Regions from separate parts of the Micromonospora sp. NPDC050397 genome, predicted to be linked through region 3. Evidence: riboswitches for the same ligand, from Rfam matches in the RefSeq annotation. Region 3 holds a riboswitch; each other region holds the start of a gene.
The links. A riboswitch is a leader RNA that binds a small molecule or an ion and turns the genes downstream of it on or off. The one in region 3 is predicted to bind cyclic di-AMP.

Region 1 (7,306 bases), on a different contig from region 3:
TCGGCTTCGGCATGGGCGAGGCCACGGCGCAGATGGCCGCCGACGACCCCGGCACCGGAATCCTGGCCGTCGACGTGCACACCCCGGGACAGGGCAATCTGCTCGGGCTCGCCGACCGGGCGGGGGTGTCCAACGTCCGGGTCGCCAACGGCGACGCGATCATCCTGCTCCGCGAGATGCTCGAGCCCGCGGCGCTGGACGGGCTCCGGGTGTACTTCCCCGACCCCTGGCCCAAGAAGCGGCACCACAAGCGGCGCCTGATCCAGCCGGAGTTCCTCGACCTCGTGGCGGAGCGCCTGAAGCCGGGCGCGGTCCTGCACTGCGCGACGGACTGGGAGCCGTACGCCGAGCAGATGCTGGAAGTGCTGACGGCGCACCCCCTGTACGAGAACACGCAGGACGACGGCGGATACGCGCCCCGGCCCGGTTTCAGGCCACTGACCCGCTTCGAGGGGCAGGGCCTGGACAAGGGACACGTGGTGCGCGACGTGCTGTTCACCCGTCGCTGATCAGCCGCCGACGGTTGTCACCGGCCACCGCACCGTGGCGGGCTGTCGGTCCCCCTCGTTAGGGTCATCAGGTGTCCGAGGGGTTCGTGCAGCACCAGCAGCCGGCCGTCCCGGTACTCGAGGAGCAGCGGCTCGACGAGTACCTGGGTGCCGTCCCGGAGCGTGGCCAGTGGCGTTACCGGCCGCGCCGCGTCGGCATGGTCTGGCGCAGCAAGGCCTTCCGCGCCGGCGCGGTGATCAGCGTGCTCGCGCTCTGCGGGCTGGTGATCCTGGCCCTGGTGCGTGAACAGACCGGCACCGAGGGCTTCCTGGTGGGTCTTGGCCTGGCCGTGCTGCCCGTGCCGCTGCTGATGGCGGCGTTCCGGTGGCTCGACCGGGTCGAGCCCGGGCCGTGGCGGAACCTGCTGTTCGCCTTCGCCTGGGGGGCGTGCGCCGCCGCGCTCGTCGCGATCATCGCCAACTCCTTCGCGACCCGCTGGATAGCGACGGCCACCGCGGACCCGGCGAGCGCCGACACCCTCGGCGCCACGGTGATCGCCCCGGTCGTCGAGGAGTGCGCGAAGGGGGCGGCCGTTCTACTGATCTTCCTCTTCCGCAGACGGCAGTTCGGCGGTGTCGTCGACGGCATCGTGGTCGCCGGATTCACCGCGACCGGCTTCGCCTTCACCGAGAACATCCTCTACCTGGGGCAGGCTTTCGGCGAGGACCAGGAGTTGGGGACCACGGGCCTCGCGTCCCTGACGGCCGGGACGTTCTTCGTTCGCGTGGTCATGTCCCCCTTCGCGCATCCCCTGTTCACGGTGCTCTCCGGCATCGGCTTCGGGATCGCCGCACTGGGCGGTGCGCGCCACCGGGTGCGCCGGGTCGTGCTGCCGCTGCTGGGACTCGCCCTCGCCATGGGCATGCACGCCCTGTGGAACGGCTCGTCGTCCTTCGGCCCGTACGGCTTCTACGCGGTGTACGGGGCGTTCATGGTGCCGTGCTTCGGCCTGGTGACCTGGCTGGCCGTCTGGTCACGGCAGCGGGAGCTCCGGACGCTCTCCACGGAGCTGCCGGTGTACGCGGCGGCAGGCTGGCTCACCCCCGCCGAGCCGTTCGCCCTGGCTTCGATGCGGGCGCGGGGCGTGGCCCGCGACATGGCCAGGCACTGGCACAGCGGGGGCCCGGACCGCGCACGGGGCAGGGCCGCCGCACGGGCGGTCGCGGAGTACGAGTCGTTCGCGACGTCCCTGGCCATGCTGCGCCGGCGGGCCCGCCACGACGGCGCGGACGCCGACTTCGCCCTCCGGGAGCAGGAGTTGCTGCACCACCTCTGGCAGCGCCGGGAGGTCGCGGGTCCCGCCCTGACGTTCGCGGCACGCACCACGGGCCGGATGCGCGCTCACGGGCCGCAACCGCAGTTCCCACGCCGGCAGACCTACGGCGGGCCCGCTCCGCAGCGGATCCCCGCACCGCACCGCCACTACGGCGGCTACAACCCCTACCTGGAGGACGGCAGCCGATCCGCTCCGCCCACACAGGCACCGCCGTCCTGAGCTCTCCCCTCCCGCCGGGGCCGGGCCTCGGACGGGAACCGTCGGGGCCCGGACCACAGGCCGATACGGCGGTCGGCTCGGCCCGCTGCTCCCCGGTCGGTCCGAGGTCCGCCACCGGCGCGGGCAGCCGTCCGGACAGGCCGGCGGCCCTGACGTCGGGGGGTTGTGCGCCAGGGCCGCCGGGGTTTCGGTGCGCCGTGTGCCGGCGCGGGCGCTCAGACCGAGAGGCCCTTGCCGCGCAGCCAGCCCATCGGGTCGATGCCCGAGCCGTCCGCGGTGTGGATCTCCAGGTGCAGGTGCGGGCCGGTCACGTTGCCGGTGGCGCCGACGCGGCCGATGGTGTCACCGGTGCTGACCTTCTGGCCGGCGGTGACGTCCATCGAGGACTGGTGGCAGTACCAGACCTCGGTGCCGTCGTCGAGCTCCAGCACCGTGCGGTATCCGTACGAACCGGACCAGCCGGCCGACTTGACGGTACCGCTGTGCACGGCCTTGACCGGAGTGCCGGTCGGAGCGGCGAAGTCCAGCCCGGTGTGGTGGCCGGAGGACCACATCGAGCCGGACTGGCCGAAGGTCGAGGTGATGGTGTACGACGAGGTCGGAATGGCGTAGCTGGCGGCGAGCTTGGCGAGGCGCTCGGCCTCGGCCTTCTTCTCCGCCGCCTCTTCGGCCGCCTTCTTCTTCGCGGCGGCCTTCGCCTCGGCGGCGCTCTGCTGCTTCGCCGCCTGGGCCGCGGCCTCCTCGGCCGCCGCCTTCTCCTCCGCGGCCCTGACCTCGGCCTCGGCCCCGGCCTGCTGCTGCTCGGCCTGCTGGAGGATGCGGGCGCGCAGCGCCTCGCCGGCGTCCGTGGTGCCCGACTCGGCCTCGGCGGCCGTGATGCCGGCGGTGGTGAGCGGGGAGGCCCCGGTGACCGCGTCCTTGGCCTGGTCGGCGGACATGAACGCGCCCACGCCGGGCAGGGACTTGGCATCGGGAAGGTTGTCCGCGATGGAATCGGGAAGAGAGATGGAGACCGGCGGCTTGCTCTGCGCGGAGGCCATGCCGCCCGCACCGACGGCCGCGATGACACCGACGCCGAGGACCGTGGAGCTGCGGGCGAAGCCACGCTGCTTGGCTACGCGATGCCTACCGCGTACGGGGCGGAGGGAGTCCTCGGTGGGGTTCCATTCCTCCCACGTCCTGCCGTCCTCACCGGGACCGCCGGTCCTGAAGGGTGCCGGAGCCTCGGGGGCAGGCTGATTTGACGCCACGTGGGCGCGCTCCTTTCCTTCCTTCTCGCCTACCGGGTTAGCTGACGGGTTCGGAGCAGGAAGGTCTCCTACGGACGCCTTCGTCCCTCACAGGACTCAGGTGTCTGATTCACCCCAAGTAAATGGTTCCCCGGTTCCCTTGCGGGATTAAGCGCTGCGCACGGTGCCGCCTCTGGCGACGACTGGGACAACCGCGCTGCGTTATCGAACGTTAATAGACACTCGGGTCCGATTCCAAGCTGTTCCCACAGATCTTTCACGACTCGGGCCTGGACTTTCAGGGACCAATCGACCCCAACCGGACGAGTTGAGCGCCCATCAGCTCCATAACATTTTCTGACGTTGCGTCAAATGTTATGCGCAGCGGCACCCTTCGACCACGGACGGTCGTGGACGGTCATTCACGATCCCGCCCCACGATCTTCACCGTCCTCCGCCGTGCGGGCTGCCCCCGCGCCGGCCGCCCCACCGCGAGGAGCGCGAGGTCGTCCGTCGACCGGCCGCCCGTGTGCAGCCGTACGTCGTCGGTGAGCGCGGAGAGCAGTTCCTCGGGTCCCGGGAAGAGCCGGCCGCGCAGCCGGGCCGCCGGGTCGTAGAAGACCCCCCTCGCGTCCCGGGCCTCCGAAAGCCCGTCGGTGAACGCCAGGAACGTCGCCCCGGACGGCAGAGCCCACTCGTCCGAACGGTCCGGCCAGGCGTCGAGGCCCATACCGAGCGGCAACGCGGGCTCGGTCGGCGTCAGCACGTCCAGCGCACCGTCCGCGTGGAGCACGATCGGCTCGGGGTGGCCGCGGTTGATCACCCTCAGCATGTCCGAACCCACCGGGATCTCGGCGAGCACGGCGGTCACGAACCCCTCCATCGAGTCGAGCCCGCCACGCCGCGAGCTCTCCCGGGCGAGCGCCCTCTCCAGCCGCTGGACCACTCCCTCCAGCGACCGCTCCTGCTCGGCGGCCTCACGGAACGCCCCGATCACGACGGCCACCGCCGCCACGGCGTCCAGCCCCTTGCCCCGTACGTCCCCGACGACCAGCCGCACCCCGAAGGGCGTGTCCGCGACGGCGAACAGGTCTCCGCCGACGAACTCGTCCGCCTGCGCCGCCTCGTACCGCGCCGCGACCAGCAGCCCGCCGATCCGGTCCTCGGGTACCGGGAGCACCGCGCGCATCGCAGTCTCCGCGATGACCCGCGCCGAGGCCAGTTGTTCGTTGCCGCGCCACACGACGCGGTTGATGACGAGGGAGAGCGCGGCGACGGTGATCAGGGTCAGCAGGTCGGTGATCGGCACGACCTTGGCGAGCACGCCGTCGGAGACCCGGATGACGAGGACCACGAGGGTCGCGGCCACCCCTGTGCGGATGGTGGCGGCCAACGAGAAGAAGGGGGCCGCGATCAGCGGGGCCGCGGCGAAGAGCGGAACGGCGGACACCGCGGTCGGGGTCGCGAGGTCGAAGACCACTCCGACGGCGATCATGAGGGTGGGCAGCAGGCGCACGAGCCTCCGGGCGCGCGCGTTCCCCTCGGCTCGACCTCGCCCTCGTACGTCCCGCTTCCCCACCTGTGCACTCCCTGCCCGCTCCGCCCACGGCTGCGGACGGTACAGCGCTCCACCCCGGCCTGACGGAGCCGCGCCGTGCGGCGACCCGTCGTCGGCCTGTGGGAGGAGCGCACCGGAGCCCCGTGTCCCCCGATGGTCAGTCGGAGAGCCGGCGCCGCGCGTACGTCGTCAGTGCATCCCGTACGAAGACGGCGGTTCCGTCCCCGTGGCGATCGTAGTTCTTCCCGAAGCGGGGATCGGCGACGTACATCTCACCGATGCCCGTCACATACGAACGAGTGACCTCGGCGGTCGCCGACAGCCACTCGCAGTGGCGGCGCGCGATGTCCTGCACCTCGTCGCCCCCCGGCTCCAGGCCGGCCGCCCTCGCCTCGCCGTAGTCCCGGGCGATGGCGTCGTGCGCGCCCTGGAAGCCCGCGCGCCCGTCCGGGCTCAGCCCGCGCCACCACCGGTCGCTGCGCTCGTACGCCTCCTGGCCCCAGCGCTCGGTCACCTCCTGCTCGTGCACCGTGTGGTCGAAGCCGTCGAACACTTCCTCGGCCATGAGCCCTTCCCCTTCCTCGGTCCTGTGGAGAGTGGTCCGCACCGACGCGATCTGCCGGCCGATGCGCTCGCGCTCCTGCTCCAGCAGGCGCAGATGGGCCCGGAGCGCCACGGAGGTGTCCCGCTGCCCCTCCAGCACGTCCTTGATCGCGGGCAGTGAGAGGCCGAGCCCCCGCAACAGGAGGATGCGCTGGAGCCTGACCAGCGCGTCCTGGTCGTAGTAGCGGTAGCCGTTGGCACCCGTGCGGCTCGGCACGAGGAGACCGAGATCTCCGTAGTGCCGGAGCGTCCGGCTGGTGGTGCCCGCTCTACGGGCGATTTCCTGGATGGACCACTCCATGCCGGAAACGCTAGATCTTTACGTAGCGTCAAGGTCAAGCCCGGCCACGGAGGTCGACTCCGGCACACGACCGAGGCCCGGATCCTTGTAAGGATCCGGGCCTCGGTCTTTCAGTAGCGGGGACAGGATTTGAACCTGCGACCTCTGGGTTATGAGCCCAGCGAGCTACCGAGCTGCTCCACCCCGCGTCGTTGTGATTGCAACTCTACGCCATCCGGGGCGGTGCTCCGACCACCTGCGGCCACCGCTCCCCCATTCCCCGCACGGCAGGAATGCCCGCCGACGGGAAGGACGCGTCAACACACCCCGAAACCTGGGCAGTCGGCCTGCGCGACGCCTCATCCGCAAAGACCGCCGGACCGCCCGATCCCGCTTCCCGCAGGACCTCCCGGCCGTCTCCTCACCGCACAGGACCTCCGAGTCGGGCCCCGACGCCGCCCTCCGCGATTGCGGGCGCCCCGGAGCGGCGGGACGCTTGGAGGACACGACATTCGGTGTTCGGTCCCGTCTGCGCGGCATTCTCAGGTGCCGGCGTCGGCCCGCAAGCAGCCTCACCCGCCGAGATGGAGCCAGGGGAGGCCGGGCGCGCGCACGCGAGGAGACGGCCATGGACGGCACCACACTCGAGACGATGAGGACCGCCCTGCGCGGCCCGGTCATCGGCCCGGACGACCCGGGGTACGAACAGGCACGCTCGGTCTACAACGCCATGATCGACAGAAGGCCATCGGCCGTGGTGCGCTGCCACGACACGGCGGACGTCATGGCCGCTGTCGACTTCGTCCGTGAGCACGGTCTGGAGTTCGCCGTGCGCGGCGGCGGCCACAGCGGCCCCGGCCTGGGTGTCGCCGACGGGGCCGTCACGATCGACCTGTCCCCGATGGACGGCGTACGCGTCGACCCGGCGACCCAGACCGCCCAGGCGGACGCCGGCGCGACCCTCGGCGAGCTCGACCACGCGACACACGCGTTCGGCCTGGCCACACCGGCGGGGATCATGTCCACGACCGGCGTCGGCGGGCTCACCCTGGGCGGCGGGCACGGCTACCTCACCCGCAAGTACGGCCTCACGGTGGACAACCTGGTCTCCGCGGACGTGGTCCTGGCCGACGGCAGTTTCGTGGCCGCGAACCCGAGCGAGAACGCCGACCTGTTCTGGGCGCTGCGCGGTGGTGGCGGGAACTTCGGCATCGTCACGTCGTTCGACTTCGAGCTGCACCCCGTGGACACGGTCGGCGTCGGGATCACCGTCTGGCCGCTGGAGCTCCTCCAGGACGTGATGCGCTGGTACCGCGACTTCCTGCCCCAGGCACCGGACGACCTGTACGGCTTCTTCGCCTCGCTGTCCGTTCCTCCCGCTCCGCCCTTCCCCGAGAAGATCCACGGGCGGAAGATGTGCGGCGTCGTCTGGTCCTCCACCGCGGATCCGGCCGCTCTGGAGCAGACGCTCGCCGTGGTGGACGAACCGGGTCCGCCCGCCTTCCACTTCACCGCGCCGATGCCCTACCCCGCTCTCCAGGCCATGTTCGACGCACTGCTCCCGGCAGGACTCCAGTGGTACTGGCGGGGCG
Region 2 (7,306 bases), on a different contig from region 3:
CGAGGTGGTAGCCGCTCCGGAACACCTCGCCGGCCGGGTCGAGGTGGCCCATGTACTCCTGGATGCCGAAGTTCGGGATGGTCAGGTCGAGGTGCAGAGCGGCGGCGATGCCGATCGGCGAGATGTCGCCGGCCCCGTGCGAGCCGGACCTGACGCCGTACGTGTCGGCGAAGTCGAAGACCCGCCTGGTGTGCGTGATCCCACCGGTGTGCGGCACCGAGGTACGGATGTAGTCGACCAGTCGCTCGGCGATCAGATCCTTGCAGTCCCAGATGGTGTTGAAGACCTCGCCGACCGCCAGCGGGGTGACGGTGTGCTGGCGGATCAGCCGGAACGCGGACTGGTCCTCGGCCGGGGTGCTGTCCTCGATCCAGAACATCCGGTACGGCTCCAGCGACCTGCCGAGCCGGGCCGCCTCGATCGGGGTCAGCCGGTGGTGCACGTCGTGCAGCAGGTGGAACCCGTAGCCGAGTTGGTCCCGGGTGGCGGCCACCAGCCTGGGTACGAAGTCGAGGTAGGCGGCGGTGTCCCAGACGTCCTCGACCGGTCGGTCGTCGGCTGCCGGTTCGTAGGTGAGACCGCCACCGACCCGGATGCCGTACGTCGAGTCGAGTCCCGGCACCGAGGACTGCACCCGGACCGCGCGGTAGCCGGCGGCCAGGAAACGGGCCACGTCGGCGACCGCCTCGTCGATACCGGCGCCGCTGGCGTGACCGTAGACCGTGACGCCGTCCCGGGCGGCACCGCCGAGAAGCTGGTAGACCGGCAGCCCGGCGGCCTTGCCCTTGATGTCCCAGAGGGCGACGTCGACGGCCCCGATCGCGGTCATGGTCACCGGTCCGCGCCGCCAGTAGGCCCCTCGGTAGAGGTACTGCCAGGTGTCGGAGATGCGTGCGGCGTCCCGGCCGATCAGCAGCGGGACCAGGTGGTCCCGCAGGTAGGAGGCGACCGAAAGCTCGCGCCCGTTGAGGGTGGCGTCACCGTAGCCGACCAGGCCGTCGTCCGTGGTGATCTTCAATGTGACGTAGTTACGGCCGGGACAGGTGACAAAGACGTCGGCGGCGGTGATCTTCATTCGCGGGATGCCTTCCGGGGGACGGGGCGGGATGCCTTCCGGGGGGTGCCTTCCGAGGGGACACGGGGTGGGCGGGCGCGGTGGGGGCGCGCGAGGCACGCGGTAGAGGGGCGAGGGCACGCGGTGGCGGGCGGGGGGCGGCTCTCAGGGCAGCCTAGGGCCTGCGGCCAGGCTTCGGTTTGGTCGATGTCCGATCCGGGGTAGCAGAACGGATGGGTGGATGTGCCGTGGCGCCCGCCACGGTGGGCGTACGCCGCCGCCCGGACGAGAGGACGACGGATGCGTACATCGGCGATAGCGACGGTTGCCACCCTCGCGGGGTTGGGTCTGGCCGTGGCCGGATGCGGCGAGGGCGGGGCCGTGGGTCTGGCCACCCCGAGCCCGAGCGCCGGTACGGGCAGCGCCGCACCGACCGGCAGCGCGGGCACCTCGCCGCCGACCGGCGGCCCGGTGGCGTCCTGTGTGACCGGGGACTGGCGGACCACCGCCGCCTCCGGACAGGCCGGCGGCGCCCTGGCCAGTGCCAGCATCAGCGGCGGGGACGGAGTGCTGGTGAAGGTCGGTCCGACCGGCGCGACCACGGTCGACTTCGCCGGCATGAAACCGGTGACCTTCAACGCCCAACTCGGTGACGCCAAGGTCGCCGGCACGTTCAGCTACGCCGGCAAGGCCACCGGTACGGTCAGCACCGGCGCGGGCGCCGGGACCTCGGGCGACTGGGCACCGGTCCCGCCGTTGCAGTGGGGCGACACCAGGGTGACCGTCGAGCTGACCCAGCCGACCCCGGCCAAGCTCTTCGACAACGTCCGGATCTCCGAGTACGTCGGCGACGGCGCGAACCGCAGCGCCGACGTGGTGGACATCCAGCCGTTGCTCGGTGAGGGCCGCTACCAGTGCGGTGGCAACACACTGACCCTGACGCCGAAGGACGCCGGTGGGCTGACCTGGGTGCTCGACCGCGCCTGACCGACGCGACCGTCGATGCGGTCAGTGGTCCCGGTGCCCGGGGTCGGCGTCGTCCGGCCCGACCCCGGGCGGGCAGGGCGACTGCTCCGGGTCGCACCCCTCGGCCTCGGTGTCGCAGGCGTCGAAGCCCGACCGGATCAGGTCCGAGATCTCGCCGAGCAGGTCGAGCTGCTCCGGGCTCAGTCGGTCGATCACCAAGTGGCGGACGTGCGCGACGTGCCTCGGGGCCGCCGCCCGGATGGCCGCCAGACCGGCATCGGTGATCTGGATGAACGCGCCCCGGGTGTCGGTCTCACAGGGCTCCCGTTCGACCAGGCCCCGCCGGGCCATCCGCCCCAGGTGGTGGGTCAGCCGGGTCTTCTCCCACTGGAGATGGGTCCGGAGCTGGAAGATCCGAAGTCGCCCCTGGGGCGCCTCACTGAGGTGCACCAGCACGCCGTAGTCGCTGGCCGAGAGGCCGGTCTCGGCCAGCAGTTGGCGGCTCAGCCTGCTCTCCAACTCCATCTGCATCGCGATGAAGGAACGCCAGACGCGCTGTTCCCGCTCGCTGAGCCACTTCTCCCCGGTCCCCGTCACGCCGACCATGATACCGGCGAGGATGACGCGTCATCCTCGCCAAAGGGACCCCGTGGAGTGGGGCGATCGGTCTGATCGTCACGGATGTTCCGATTGGCGGGCGGGACGGCGTAACGGATCGGGCCCCCGCCGGCACGGTGGCCGGGCGGAGGCCCGAGGAGGTCGGTCGTGCCGCCGTCAGAGCATGGACATGTGTACGTGGTCGGTGTGGTCGCTCTCACCGCTGTACGACTGCCAGCCCGTGGCTGGGAACCAGATCTGCTTGTACCAGATCACGTAGAGGATGCCGAGCCGGTCGGCGTTACGCACCAGGAACGCGGTCAGGTTGTTGCCGTACAGGCGCTGGGCGTTCGTGGCGGCGGGGGCGAATCCGCTCTTCAGCAGTGACCAGTCGCAGGCGCGGCCCTTCGGGTGCTCGAACGGACCACCGTTGCGGTGGCAGCCGACAAAGAGATTGAACCCCGCCTTCTTCACCTCGTTGTACGCGTGCAGCGTGCGCGGGGTGATGCAGCCGCTGGTGGTCGGGTCGTCCTTGCTGCACGACTCGGCCGGCCAACCGCCGCTGGCCGTACGTGGTGCGGCCTTGGCCACCGGTGAGCTGGCGTTGACGAACCCGTTGGTCAGTCGCTTGCCACCGACCAGGGCGAGTGCCTTCTCGGCGTCGGACTTCTGCCGGGCGATGACCGTCTGCTGCTTCTCCTGCTCCTTGACCTCGGCGTCGGCCAGGGCCTTGGCGCGGTCGGCCAGCTCGCGGGCGGCGTTGAGCTCGTGCATCTTGTGGTCGTTGACCGCGTTCATCTCCTCCAACGCGGCGGCCCGGTCCAGGAACGAGTCCGGCGACGCGCTGTTGAGCAGCGCCGACACCGGGCCGAGCTTGCCGGTCCGGTAGGCGCGGGCGGCGATCTCGGCGACCTGAGGGGTCAGCGCCTCGATCTGCTCCTCGGCCTTCTTCAGCTCGGCGGCGAGGATGCCCTGGCGCTTCTTGGAAGCCTCCAGCGCGGCCTTGGCGTCGAGGAAACGCCGACCGGTCTGGTCCAACACCTCGCTGAGCAGCGGGGTGTCGGACTCCGTCGGCGCGGCCGGGGTCGGTGCGGCCTGGGCCGGAACGGAGAACGGGGCCACCATGACCGCGCTGGCGAACAGAGCCAGGGCAGGGGTGAACCATCGGCGGAGGGGTGCCGTCATGCAGGATCCTTCCGTTGGTCGCCGACCGGGTTAGCTGACGGGTTCGGGATGGAAGTGATCCCTACCGCTTTCGCGGATTCACCCCGGGTACTCGGTTCCCCGGTTCGCCGAAACGATTAGGCGACGGTCCCGCCGGCACCGGTTGGCGCCGATTGGCGTTGACCGCGAAGAATCTTACCTTGCGAGATGTGCCGATGTGCATGCCCCAAGCGGTACGAAAAGCGTTATGGGACAACGACTTTCGGTCATCGTCTTTGCTTTTCATTAAGTGATCGGTACCGGGCGTAATGACGATGTTCGACATTGTCGACTCAGCGGTTGCCGCCACGCCTGCGGGCCGGTTGGGCGTTCCGACCGGAGGAGCCGCCCGCCGCCTTCCGGGCCGCCGCCGCACGACGGGCCGCCGCCGAGGTCGCCGGCCGGCGCCGGTTCGCCGGGCCGGTGTTGATCCGCGCCCGTCTCTTCGGCCGCAGTACCAGCACCACCATCAGGACCACCGCCGCCAGCAGCAGCACCGGCAGCAGCCAGGTGAGCGCTCCACTGTCGCCGGTGCCGTCACCGGCGTCGGTCGTACCGGCCGGGGTTGGTGCGGCGGCCTGGCCGGTGTCGCCCGGGGCGGCCGACCGGGGCGGCTCCGGGTTCTCGGCCGCGGCCACCAACGCCGGGTCGGCGGCATTGGTCGGCGCGGTCCAGCCCTGCGGCGCGGCGGTGGGTGTGCCGGAGTACCTGAACTTCACCGTACCGCGTACGGGTTCCCGGTCGGAGGCGACCGAGAGGTAGCTGGCGGTGTACTCGCCCTTCTCCGGCCAGTGCGTGACCTGCACGAACGCGGAGTAGCCGGTGTGGTAGAGCTTCGGCTCCCACTTGCCGTTGACCAGGTTGAGTTCGGTCACCGGGCGGTCGAGTCGCTTCTCCGGGCCGGGTTGCCAGCCGCCGTCGACCCGGACACCGCTCGGTGCGGTCACGGTGAAGTACGCGTTCGCCGCCGGTGCCTCGGTGAAGTAGAGCTCCAACGCCTGCTTCGGCTGCGACAACGTGGCACCGGCCACCGGGTCGGAGACCGCCAGTTGCCCGTGGGCGGAGGCGGGTGCACCGGCCACGACGAGCGCGACTGTCGCTCCGAGGAGGACGGCGAGCAGGCGGCATGCCGCGCGTACGTTGACCAGCCGGGGCGATCGCATCGGCCCATCATGGTGGCTTCCGCTGTGCCCGGCAAGACGCTACAGTCGCTTCCCAACGTCGCGGACCGGCCTGACTGGGGAGATGTCGATGAAGCCCGTTACCGGCCGCCGTCGCGCTCTGGCCGTGCTGAGCAGCGCGATCCTGCTCGCCGTGGCGGGCACCGGTTGCGGTTCGACGGAGCAGCCGACCGACCCGTCCGCGCCGGTCGAGGTGGCCATCACCATCACCGGCGGTCGGGCCGAGCCGCAGCCCGGTCGGATCGACGCGAAGAAGAACCAGCAGGTCAGGATCACCGTCACCAGCGACGTCGCGGACCGGGTCCACGTGCACGGGTACGAGGTCGGCGCCGACCTGATCGCCGGACAGCCGGCCACGGTGGAGTTCGAGGCCGAACTGGACGGTCTGTTCGAGGTCGAGACGCACCAGTCGGGGCTCCTGCTGTTCCAACTCCTGGTGCGATGAGCGACCCTGCCCCTGGTTCCGCGTACGTCTTCCCGGAACTGCTCGCCCACGGGGTGGGCGGTCGCCAGGACCTGCCCATCCCGTTCGGGTTCGCGGTGACCGGTGCCGCGTTGGCCCTGGTCATCTCGTTTGTCGTGCTCGGGGCGTTCTGGCGGGACGCCCGGTTGGGTGACCCGGAGGCGGGTCGACCGTTGCCCGCGCGGGTGGCCGCCCTGATCGGCTCGACGGGCTGGCGGTGGGCCCTGCGTGCGCTGGGACTGGTGCTCGCCGGCTACTTCGGCATCGGGCTCTTCCTCGGCCCCGACGTCGACCGCAATCCCACCGCCGGTGCCTTCTACGTCCTGTTCTGGGTCGGTCTGGTGCCCGCCTCGCTGCTCTTCGGACCGGTCTGGCGGACGCTGAACCCGTTGCGTACGTGCTGTTTGCTGGTGGCGGCGGCGTTCCGTCGCGACCCGCACCGAGGGCTGCTGCCGCTGCCGCCGCGACTGGGCTACTGGCCGGCCGCGCTCGGCCTGCTCGCCTTCGTCTGGCTCGAACTGGTCGCCCCCGACCGTGCCACCGTGCCGGTCATCCGCGCCTGGCTGGTCGCGTACGCGGTTGTCATGCTGGTCGGGGCGCTGCTGTTCGGGGTCGACCTGTTCGACCGGGGTGACGCCTTCGAGGTCTACAGCGACCTGGTCGGGCGGCTCGCGGTGGTCGGCCGGAGAGACGACGGTACGCTCGTCTGGCGCAACCCGCTGGAGGGGATGAGCGGGCTGGCCCCCGCTCCCGGGCTCACCGCGGTGGTGGTCGTCCTGCTCGGCTCCACCCTCTTCGACAGCCTTTCCAACGCGCCCGCCTGGTTCCGGTTCGTGCAGAACAGCGAACTACCGCCGGTGCTCACCAACACCGCCGGGATGCTCGCGCTGATCGGCGTCGTGCTGGGCGCGTACGGCCTCACCTGCCTGCTCGCGGCGCGGTCGGCAGCGGGCGTGCGGCCGGGCGAGGTCGCGGCCGAGATCGCCCACTGCATCGTGCCGATCGCGGTCGGTTACGTCGTCGCGCACTACTACTCGCTGCTGGTCCTGGAGGGACAGCGGACCCTGGCGCTGCTCTCCGATCCCCTGGTCACCGGCACGTCGAACTGGTTGGGCACCGCGAACTGGTCGATCAGCGCCGCACTGGTCACCCCGACCGGTGTGGCCATGTTGCAGGTGACGCTGATCGTGCTCGGGCACCTGATCGGCACCGTGCTCAGTCACGACCGGGCACTGGTGCTCTTCCCCGGCCGGGCGGCGGTCTCCGCCCAGGTCCCGCTGCTGGTGCTGATGGTCGGCTACACGGTCGCCGGCCTGTTCCTCCTCTTCGCCGGCTAGCCCCTTCCTCTTCGTTGGCCAGCCTCTTCGCCGGCTAACCTCTTCGCCGGCCAGCATCCCCGCCGGCTGGCGTTCCTTCGCCTCGGCGCCGGTGCTCCGGCCGCCTCCCGGACCCGCTCGCGCCCTGTCGGGCACGGGTTTCACTTTTAACTTGCACACATAGCGATGTACGCATACTTTGACCGGAGAGTGGTGACAACGAGGGGAGCGACCATGGGTGCGGGTCACGACCACGGCGGGCACGCGGCGCGCGCGGGGGAACGGCACCGCCGACCGCTCTGGGCGGCCTTCGCGGTGCTGGCCGTGTTCATGGTGGTCGAGGCGGTCGCCGCCTGGCTGACCGGATCGCTGGCCCTGCTCTCCGACGCCGGTCACATGTTCACCGACGTGCTCGGCATCGGGATGGCGCTGGCCGCCATCACCGCCGCCAGCCGGGCGGCGAACGACACCCAACGGACCTTCGGCCTCTACCGGCTCGACGTGCTGGCCGCGCTCGCCAACGCGG
Region 3 (7,306 bases):
GTTGTTGCCGGCCATGAACGAGCCGTGCCCGGAGGCCCAGTCGTGCCCGGCGAAGATGTCGAAGTCGCGCAGGAACGGGAACATCGGGTCGTTGCGGTCGGGGCTGTTCGCGTCCCGGATCAGCAGGTTGACCATGCCGCCGTACTGGCTGGTGGTGGCCCAGGTCGGGTCGAACTTGGCCAGTGTCGCGGCGGCGGCGATGTAGTAGCCGTAGTGGAAGTGGTGGTCGTTCAGCTCCAGGTCGGAGCCGTACGACGCGGGGTAGCCGACCAGCGTGCCCCAGGCCCGGTCGTAGTGGAAGACCCGCGCGGTCTTGCCCGGGCTGGCGGTGAACCAGTCGGTCAGCCGGGTCCGGATCGCGTTCAGCAGCAGGTCCCGCTGGGCGGTCCGGCCGAGCTGGTCGGCGATCTCGGCGAGCCGGGCGGCCCGGCCGAGGCCCTTGCCGGTCCAGTAGGTGTCGTTGCCGAAGCCGGCGAGCGGGTCGCCGGTGGCCACCTGGTCCAGGTAACCGCCGAGGGTGGCGAGGTCGGCCCCGCTGGAGGTGGCGACGGCGGGGATCTCCGGCAGCACCCCCTGGTAGCGGATGTTGGTGCTGAACGAGGGCGTCCCGACCAGGGTCCGCATCGGGCCACGGGGGGAGACGTACGTCTGCCCGATCGGCGTGCCGCCGGCCAGGTTCTTCCACTGGTGCGGGTAGAGCGAGACCACGGTCCCGCTGGCGCTGCCCTCGCGGGCGGTGGTGGTGAAGGCGTACGTGGCGGTCACCATGCTGGTCGAGGCGTTGAAGCCCCAGGAGACGCGGGTGCCGGTGACGTGGGCGTGCGCGTACTGGCCGTAGCTGGTCAGCAGTGCGGTCCGCTCGGCTGCGGAACTGCTCGGGGTGGTCGGCAGGACGGCGACGGAGAAGTAGCCCCGCCCGGCGAGGGTGGAGGTGACGGTGTTGCCACTGACCGTCCAACTCGCCCCGGTCGGCGCGTACGCGACGTAGTCGTGTCCCCGTACGGTGAATCCGAGCGCGCCCCCGCTGTTCGACCAGACGGTCGGGGCGCTGGTCAGGCTGAGCTGGGCGTTGCCGCCGGTGGCCTGGGCGTAGACGAAGGGCAGGCCGTGTCCGATGGTGGCCCGCAGCGTCCTGGCCCCGTCCGACCAGTACGGCGTGACGGTCCAGTCGCTCCAGCCGTCCACCTTCACGTCAGGGGAGTTCAGGCCGGTGACGCCGAGGGTGAAGTCGGCGCTGTACGTGTAGTGGTACTCGCCGACCCCGGTCGGGGAGCCGGAGATGCCGGCGGTGGTGGTGTAGGAGACGCCGAGCCCGCCGGCAACCGGGTCGTAGGAGGCCGGGTGCGCGTGCAGCGGCTCGGAGTAGGCACAGTCGAGGCGCTTGAACAGCAGCGAGGACCACCAGTCGTTGGTCGGCACCGCGCCGGCCGGGGCGTTGGCGGTGACGTACCGGCGGGGGTTGGTGGAGAGGTCGGCGCAGCCGGAGGGCGGAGCGGCCCCGGCGGGCCGGGTGGTGGCGTAGCTGCCGGCGCCGAGCGGGTCGGCGCCCGCACCGCCGGCTACGGCGAAGGTGAGCCCGCCGGCCACGAGCGCGACGGTCGCGGCGCTCGCCAGCACGCGGCGGCGGAAGGTCGGGTGGGCCGGTCGCGGCCGGGTGTCCGGTGGGCCGCCGTCGTCGGGTACGACGTGGCGGAGGGACAGGTTCATGGTGCCTCCGGTCGGGGACGGGTCGGTGCGCCGAACGTTTCGCGCACATTAAGGGGGCGTTGCGTCAGAGCATCAGAGATGGTGGCTGCTGTCAATGTCTCGCCGCGTTCTTTGCGGCGGTGCCGGTTCGGTGAGGGATCTCTGTTGACACTGCGCCGTACGGGGGGCTAACTTTGAGAGAGCGCTCTCACGACTCCGGTAGGCGAGGTGGGGAGCCTCGCCTACCGGGTTACCGAGAGCTAGCGAAAGAGCGCTCTCTGCGACGTGCCACACGGATCATTCGTTCTCCGGTGGTCCGGGGAGCGCCATTCGATCTGCTCTTACGTCATTCGTGGCGCCTATTCTCGGACGGCAAAAAACTGCCCGGGAAAAGCGTACGGAAAACCGTTATCCGATCGCCCGTCGCCCGTCGCCCGTCCCGTCTGTTGCCTGGCGACCCGGGTACGCGTTGGGAGGAGCGTGGCGGTTAGCTGTGTCGGGGGCGACTACCCGTCCGAGTTCTGGCTGCGGTGCTGCCGTGCCCGGCGTACGGGTTGAGGGTGTCCGACCGGGCTGGCCAGGTGTCCGGTGACCAGGTGGCCCAGAGTGCGCAGGAAGGGCTGGCGCTCGTCGGCCGGCAGTGCGCCCAGCGCCTCCTCGTGCACCCGGTCGACGATGCGTTGGCTCTGCTCGGCCATCCTGGCCCCCTCCGGCGTGACCGAGACGATCCGGACCCGCCGGTCGGTGGCGGAGGGCCGGCGTTCGGCGAGACCGGCCTTCTCCAGCGCGTCGACCGTCACCACCATCGTCGTCTTGTCCATGTCGCCGATCTCGGCGAGTTGGATCTGGGTCCGCTCCTCGACCAGGGCGTGCACCAGCACGCAGTGCATCCGCGGGGTGAGTCCGATCTCGGCCAGCGCCGCCGCCATCTGGCTCCGCAGCACGTGACTGGCGTGGTCCAGCAGGAAGGAGAGGTCCGGCTCGGTCCGCACGGGTGTCATGGCGGTCATGCCGCCCAGCATAGCCAGAACGATCCGAGACAGATCTTCTGGTAACCCGCCTATTGGTGCTGGTCAGGCGGCTGGAGCTCGGGCTCGGGTTCCGGTCCCGGTTTCGGTTCCGCCCGATCCTCACCACGCTGGTAGCCAAGGGGTGTCCGGTGAGGTGAGAGCAACTTCGCGGTGAGTTTCTGTTACCCATGAGCCTTCGTGCGGTCTCCTGATCAGGAGGGGCCGCCGGCCCACTCCGCAGCAGCGTTGGCCGGGACGAGCGGAGGAACCATCATGCCGGGCACGGGACTCGTCGAGCCGAATGTCTGACCTGCGGACGACCGGTCGCCACGCCGGCGGTCCGTACCCCACCGACTTCGCCGACCCAGCCAGCGTCGACGGTGCGTCCTACGCCGACCCAGCCGACTTCGCCGACCCGGCCAGCGTCGACGGTGCGTCGGCCGAGGGCAACCGCCGGGAAACCCGAGCGGGCCGCGCCGCCCGCTCGATCACGCCGGTCACCACCGACCACTACTGGCCATCCGCCGGGGCCGGACACGCCCCACACCCGTCCCCACCCATCTCCGCACCGCCCTCAGCTTCGGCCGCTTCCGCCCCGCCCTCGGCCCGTCCCGCCCCGCCCTCGACCCTTTCCGCCCCGGCTGCGGTCACTTCCGCCCCAGGGCCGGCCGCTCTCGCTCTGGCTCCGGCCACTTCCGCCCGGCCTTCGGCCCTTCCCACCCCGGGTCCGCCTGTGCCCGTGCCCGTTCACGTCACCACCGCGCCGACCTCGTCGCCGCGCGCGGCCGAGGTGGCCGTTCCGGGTGTCGGCCCCGGGGTGGGCTGGCGTGGCGGTCATCGTCGCCCGGCAGGACGGAACGCGGTCGCCGGTTCGATCATGGCGATGACGGTCGTATGGCTGGTCGTGGTCCTCGCCGCGCCGAGCCTCACGCTCTCGCCGGGCTGGCGGACGGCCGCGCTCTTCTGCCACCTGACCTGCCTCGTTGTGGGCTTCGGTGCGGTGCTGACGGTGGACTGGTTCAGTCTCCGCTGGCTGCTGCGCCGGGAGCGGATCGGCACCGTACTCACCACGGCCCGGGGCTCGCACCTGCTGATCTGGCTGGGCCTGGTGGGCCTGCTGGTCAGTGGTGCGGCGCTCGGTCCGGACACGTCGTCCGGACTGGTACGCCTCAAACTCTTCGCCGTACTCGTGGTCGGGATCAACGGGATCTTCCTTGGCCGGGTCAGCGACCGGCTCGCCGCCGCCGGTGACGGCCCGCTGCCCTGGTCCACCCTGCTTCCCGCCGCCGCGGCGGCCACCATCTCCCAACTCGGCTGGTGGGCCGCCACCCTGATCGGCTTCTGGAACGCCCAGCCCTGACCCCCTCCCTCCCCCACCCCGCTCGTTGATCTAGGGCAAATCCACCTGGTTCGAAGATCGTCCAGCGACGATTTGCCCTAGATCGACGAGGCGGGGGCGGGGGCGGGGCGGGCGGGGGAGGGGGGGACAGGGGGCAGGGACAGGGGTTAGTTCATGGAGAGGTGGACGTGGTTGGTGTGGTCGCTGGAGGGGTCGCCGCCGCCGTTGTACGCCTTCCAGCCGGTTCCGGGTAGCCAGATCTGCTTGAACCAGATCACGTACAGCACGCCGAGGCGGCTGGCGTTGTTCACGAAGTACGCCGCCAGGTTGTTGCCGTACGTCTTGTCGCCGCCGGTGGCGACCCCACCGAACCCGCCCGTCTGCGCCGCGAAGTCACAGGCCTTGCCCTTCGGGTGCTCGCCCGATCCGCCGCTGCGGAAGCAGGAGACAAAGCGGGTGAAGCCGGCCGCCTTGGCCTGGTTCATCGCGTTGAGGGTGCGTGGGGTGATGCAGCCGGTGGTGGTCGGGTCGTCGACGCTGCACGACTCGGCCGGCCAGGAGCCGTCGGAGTTGCGCGGGGCCGGTTTGGCCGAGGACGACTTGGTGGTGGCCGTGACGCCGGGGCTGGCGCCGCCACTGCCGGCCTGGGCCAGCGCCCGTTCGGCCTGCTGCTTGCGCTGGCCCATGACGGTGAGCTGCTTGCGCTGCTCCCGGATCTCGCCCTCGATCGCCGTCTTGGCCCGCTTCTCCTGGTCGCGTGCCTCGATCAGGTTCCGGAGCTGGCGGTCCTCGTTGGCGGCCACGGTGCCGAGCGAGGTGGCCCGGTCCAGGAAGCCGTCCGGCGAGTCGCTGTTGAGCAGGGCGGTCAGCGGCCCGAGCCGGCCGGTGCGGTACGCCATGCCGGCGAGTTCGCCGACGGTCTGGGTCCGGGCGGCCACGTCGGCCTCCAGGGTGACCAGGTGGGCGGCGAGCTGTTGCTGCCGCTTGGTGGAGTTGTCCAGCTTCGCCTGGGCGTCGAGGTAACCCTTGGCGGCGGCCTCGAGCTGTTCCCGGAGGCTGGCGCTGCCACCCTCGTCGTCGGTGCCGCCGGGGGCGGCGGCGAGCGTTCCGGGCAGGGCGGAGACCGGGCCGGCGGCGGCCAGCGCGCTGGTGGGGGTGAGGGGGGAGGCCAGCACGGCGAGGGTGACCGCGAGCGCGGTCAGGGTCGCGAACCGTGCGGCACGGGGTCGTACGGGCGCCATGAATGGCATTCGGTACACGTCCTTCCGTCAGCCGCCGACCGGGTTAGCTGACGGGTTCGGGACGGAAGATCCCTACCGCTGACGCGGATGCACCCCAAAAACGCGATGGTTCCCCGGCTCGCACGTGCGATTAGGCGACGGTCACCGCAGGCGCCGGAGGGCGCCGCCCGGCGGAGACCGGAGCCGAGCCTACCGGTCGGGTCCAGTACGGACAGTGTTGGCTGGTTTTACCCTGAACACGAGTCGAAATGATATGTCGGATATAAGCAGAAAATTTCACCCGGTCGAGGGACAAAATTTAAGGACCAGGTAAGCGAAGAGTGGTCGCCTTGTCGGTCGAAGTAAGGAGTCGATGGCTTTGCGCGGCGTACGGATGGGGTGTGGGCTACCAGTCGGCGGGTCCGCAGGGTTCGGTCGCGGTGCCGGGCTCGACCTGGAGGGTGGCGTGCGCGATGTCGAAGTCGTCGTGCAGCGCCTCCCGCGCGGCGGCCAGCACCGCGCCGACCTCCGCGCCCGACGCGAGCGTGAGGTGGGCCGAGGCCACCTCCATGCCCGAGGTGAGGGTCCAGACGTGCAGGTCGTGCACGTTGGCGACGCCGGGTACGGCGCAGAGCCGGGCGGCCACCGTCGGCACGTCCAGGTGTTCCGGCGCGGCCTGCACCAGGATCCGGACCGCCGCCCGGGCCAGTCGCCAGGTCCGGGGCAGGATGAACAGCCCGATCGCCACCGCGACCACCGGGTCGGCCCACCACCAGCCGGTATTCGCGATCACCAGGGCGGCGACGATCACCCCGGCCGAGCCGAAGAGGTCGCCGAGCGCCTCCAGGTAGGCCCCGCGCAGGTTGATGTTCTCCCGCGCGCCGGGGCGCAGCAGCGCGAACGCGACCAGGTTGGCCAGCAGACCGAGGATCGCAACCACCAGCATCGGTCCGGCCAGCACGGTCGGCGGGTGTTCCGCGCCGAACCGGAGCGCCGACTCGACCAGGACGTAGAGCGCGACCCCGAAGAGCAGCACCGCGTTGCCCAGGGCGGCGAGCACCTCGAGCCGGTAGAGGCCGAAGGTTCGCTGCGGGTCGTCCGTCGCGCGCCGGGTCGCGGTGATCGCGGCGAGCGCCATCCCGATCCCGAGCACGTCGGTGAACATGTGCCCGGCGTCGGAGAGCAGGGCGAGCGAGTCGGTGGCCAGGGCGGCGACCGCCTCGACCACGGTGAAGACCACGAGCAGCCCGAGGGCGGACCAGAGCCGTCCCCGGTGCCGCTCGCCCGCGCGCACCGTCCGCGCGCCGTGGTCATGACCCGCGCCCACGCACACACCCTCCGCCGCCGGTACCCGTACGGCCCAACATATGCTCACATCGCAATGTGTGCAATCTTCGGACTCTTCGAGGAGCGGGTCGGTCACCGGGCGTCCGGCGGGGCACGGTCACGGTCGTCGGCCCGCACCTGGTCGTGCCGGCCCCGGATCAGCCCTCGGCCGCCATCGCCGCCACGATCGGCGCCCGGCTGGCCCGCCGGGCCGGCAGCACCCCTGCCAGCAGCGCCGCGCCGCCGGCCAGGCTCGCGCAGAGCGCGAGCTGCCCCACCGGTACGACCGGCAGCCCGTGCCCGTAACTGTCGATCAGTCCGAGCGCGGCGGTCCAGCCGACGCCCACCCCGAGGGCGATTCCGGCCAGCGCGCCGACCAGCGCGATCAGCCCCGCCTCGGCGAGCAGCATCCGGCCGAGCTGCCGCCGGGACAGCCCCAGCGCGCGCAGCGTGGCCGACTCGCGGGTCCGCTCGAAGACCGACAGCGAGAGCGTGTTGCCGATCCCGAAGACCGCGATCAGCAACGACATGCCGAGCAGCGCGGCGAAGATGCCGAGCAACTCGTCCAGGGTGGCGCCCAGTTCGTCGGCCTGGTCGGCGACGCTGCTCACCCGTACCACCGGGTAGTCGCGCAGCACCCCGTCGAGCGCCCGCCGGCCGTCCGACGTGGCGAAGCCGGGGGCGAGGTCGACCAGCAACTCGTTCGCCGCCCCGGGACCGTACGC

Region 1: another riboswitch for cyclic di-AMP. It lies ahead of ACI2K4_RS34745 (M23 family metallopeptidase); the one in region 3 lies ahead of ACI2K4_RS16040 (hypothetical protein).
Region 2: another riboswitch for cyclic di-AMP. It lies ahead of ACI2K4_RS23070 (coiled-coil domain-containing protein); the one in region 3 lies ahead of ACI2K4_RS16040 (hypothetical protein).

Annotation. Positions count from the first base shown of each region.
Region 1 covers NZ_JBJDPS010000024.1:15,799-23,104, forward strand. Annotated here, with positions in the region: gene trmB (tRNA (guanosine(46)-N7)-methyltransferase TrmB) at 1-509, shown strand, start outside; gene ACI2K4_RS34740 (PrsW family intramembrane metalloprotease) at 581-2,044, shown strand; gene ACI2K4_RS34745 (M23 family metallopeptidase) at 2,260-3,294, opposite strand; cyclic di-AMP (ydaO/yuaA leader) riboswitch at 3,306-3,458, opposite strand; gene ACI2K4_RS34750 (PP2C family protein-serine/threonine phosphatase) at 3,692-4,789, opposite strand; gene ACI2K4_RS34755 (MerR family transcriptional regulator) at 4,989-5,735, opposite strand; tRNA gene ACI2K4_RS34760 (tRNA-Met) at 5,850-5,923, opposite strand; gene ACI2K4_RS34765 (FAD-binding oxidoreductase) at 6,343-7,306, shown strand, end outside.
Region 2 covers NZ_JBJDPS010000006.1:438,642-445,947, forward strand. Annotated here, with positions in the region: gene manD (D-mannonate dehydratase ManD) at 1-1,075, opposite strand, end outside; gene ACI2K4_RS23060 (hypothetical protein) at 1,355-2,041, shown strand; gene ACI2K4_RS23065 (MarR family winged helix-turn-helix transcriptional regulator) at 2,063-2,617, opposite strand; gene ACI2K4_RS23070 (coiled-coil domain-containing protein) at 2,795-3,802, opposite strand; cyclic di-AMP (ydaO/yuaA leader) riboswitch at 3,806-3,935, opposite strand; gene ACI2K4_RS23075 (copper resistance protein CopC) at 4,114-4,983, opposite strand; gene ACI2K4_RS23080 (hypothetical protein) at 5,072-5,446, shown strand; gene ACI2K4_RS23085 (hypothetical protein) at 5,443-6,801, shown strand; gene ACI2K4_RS23090 (cation diffusion facilitator family transporter) at 7,015-7,306, shown strand, end outside.
Region 3 covers NZ_JBJDPS010000004.1:53,624-60,929, forward strand. Annotated here, with positions in the region: gene ACI2K4_RS16025 (glycosyl hydrolase) at 1-1,707, opposite strand, end outside; gene ACI2K4_RS16030 (MarR family winged helix-turn-helix transcriptional regulator) at 2,193-2,696, opposite strand; gene ACI2K4_RS16035 (hypothetical protein) at 3,580-4,056, shown strand; gene ACI2K4_RS16040 (hypothetical protein) at 4,203-5,276, opposite strand; cyclic di-AMP (ydaO/yuaA leader) riboswitch at 5,293-5,423, opposite strand; gene ACI2K4_RS16045 (cation diffusion facilitator family transporter) at 5,662-6,582, opposite strand; gene ACI2K4_RS16050 (ABC transporter permease) at 6,740-7,306, opposite strand, start outside.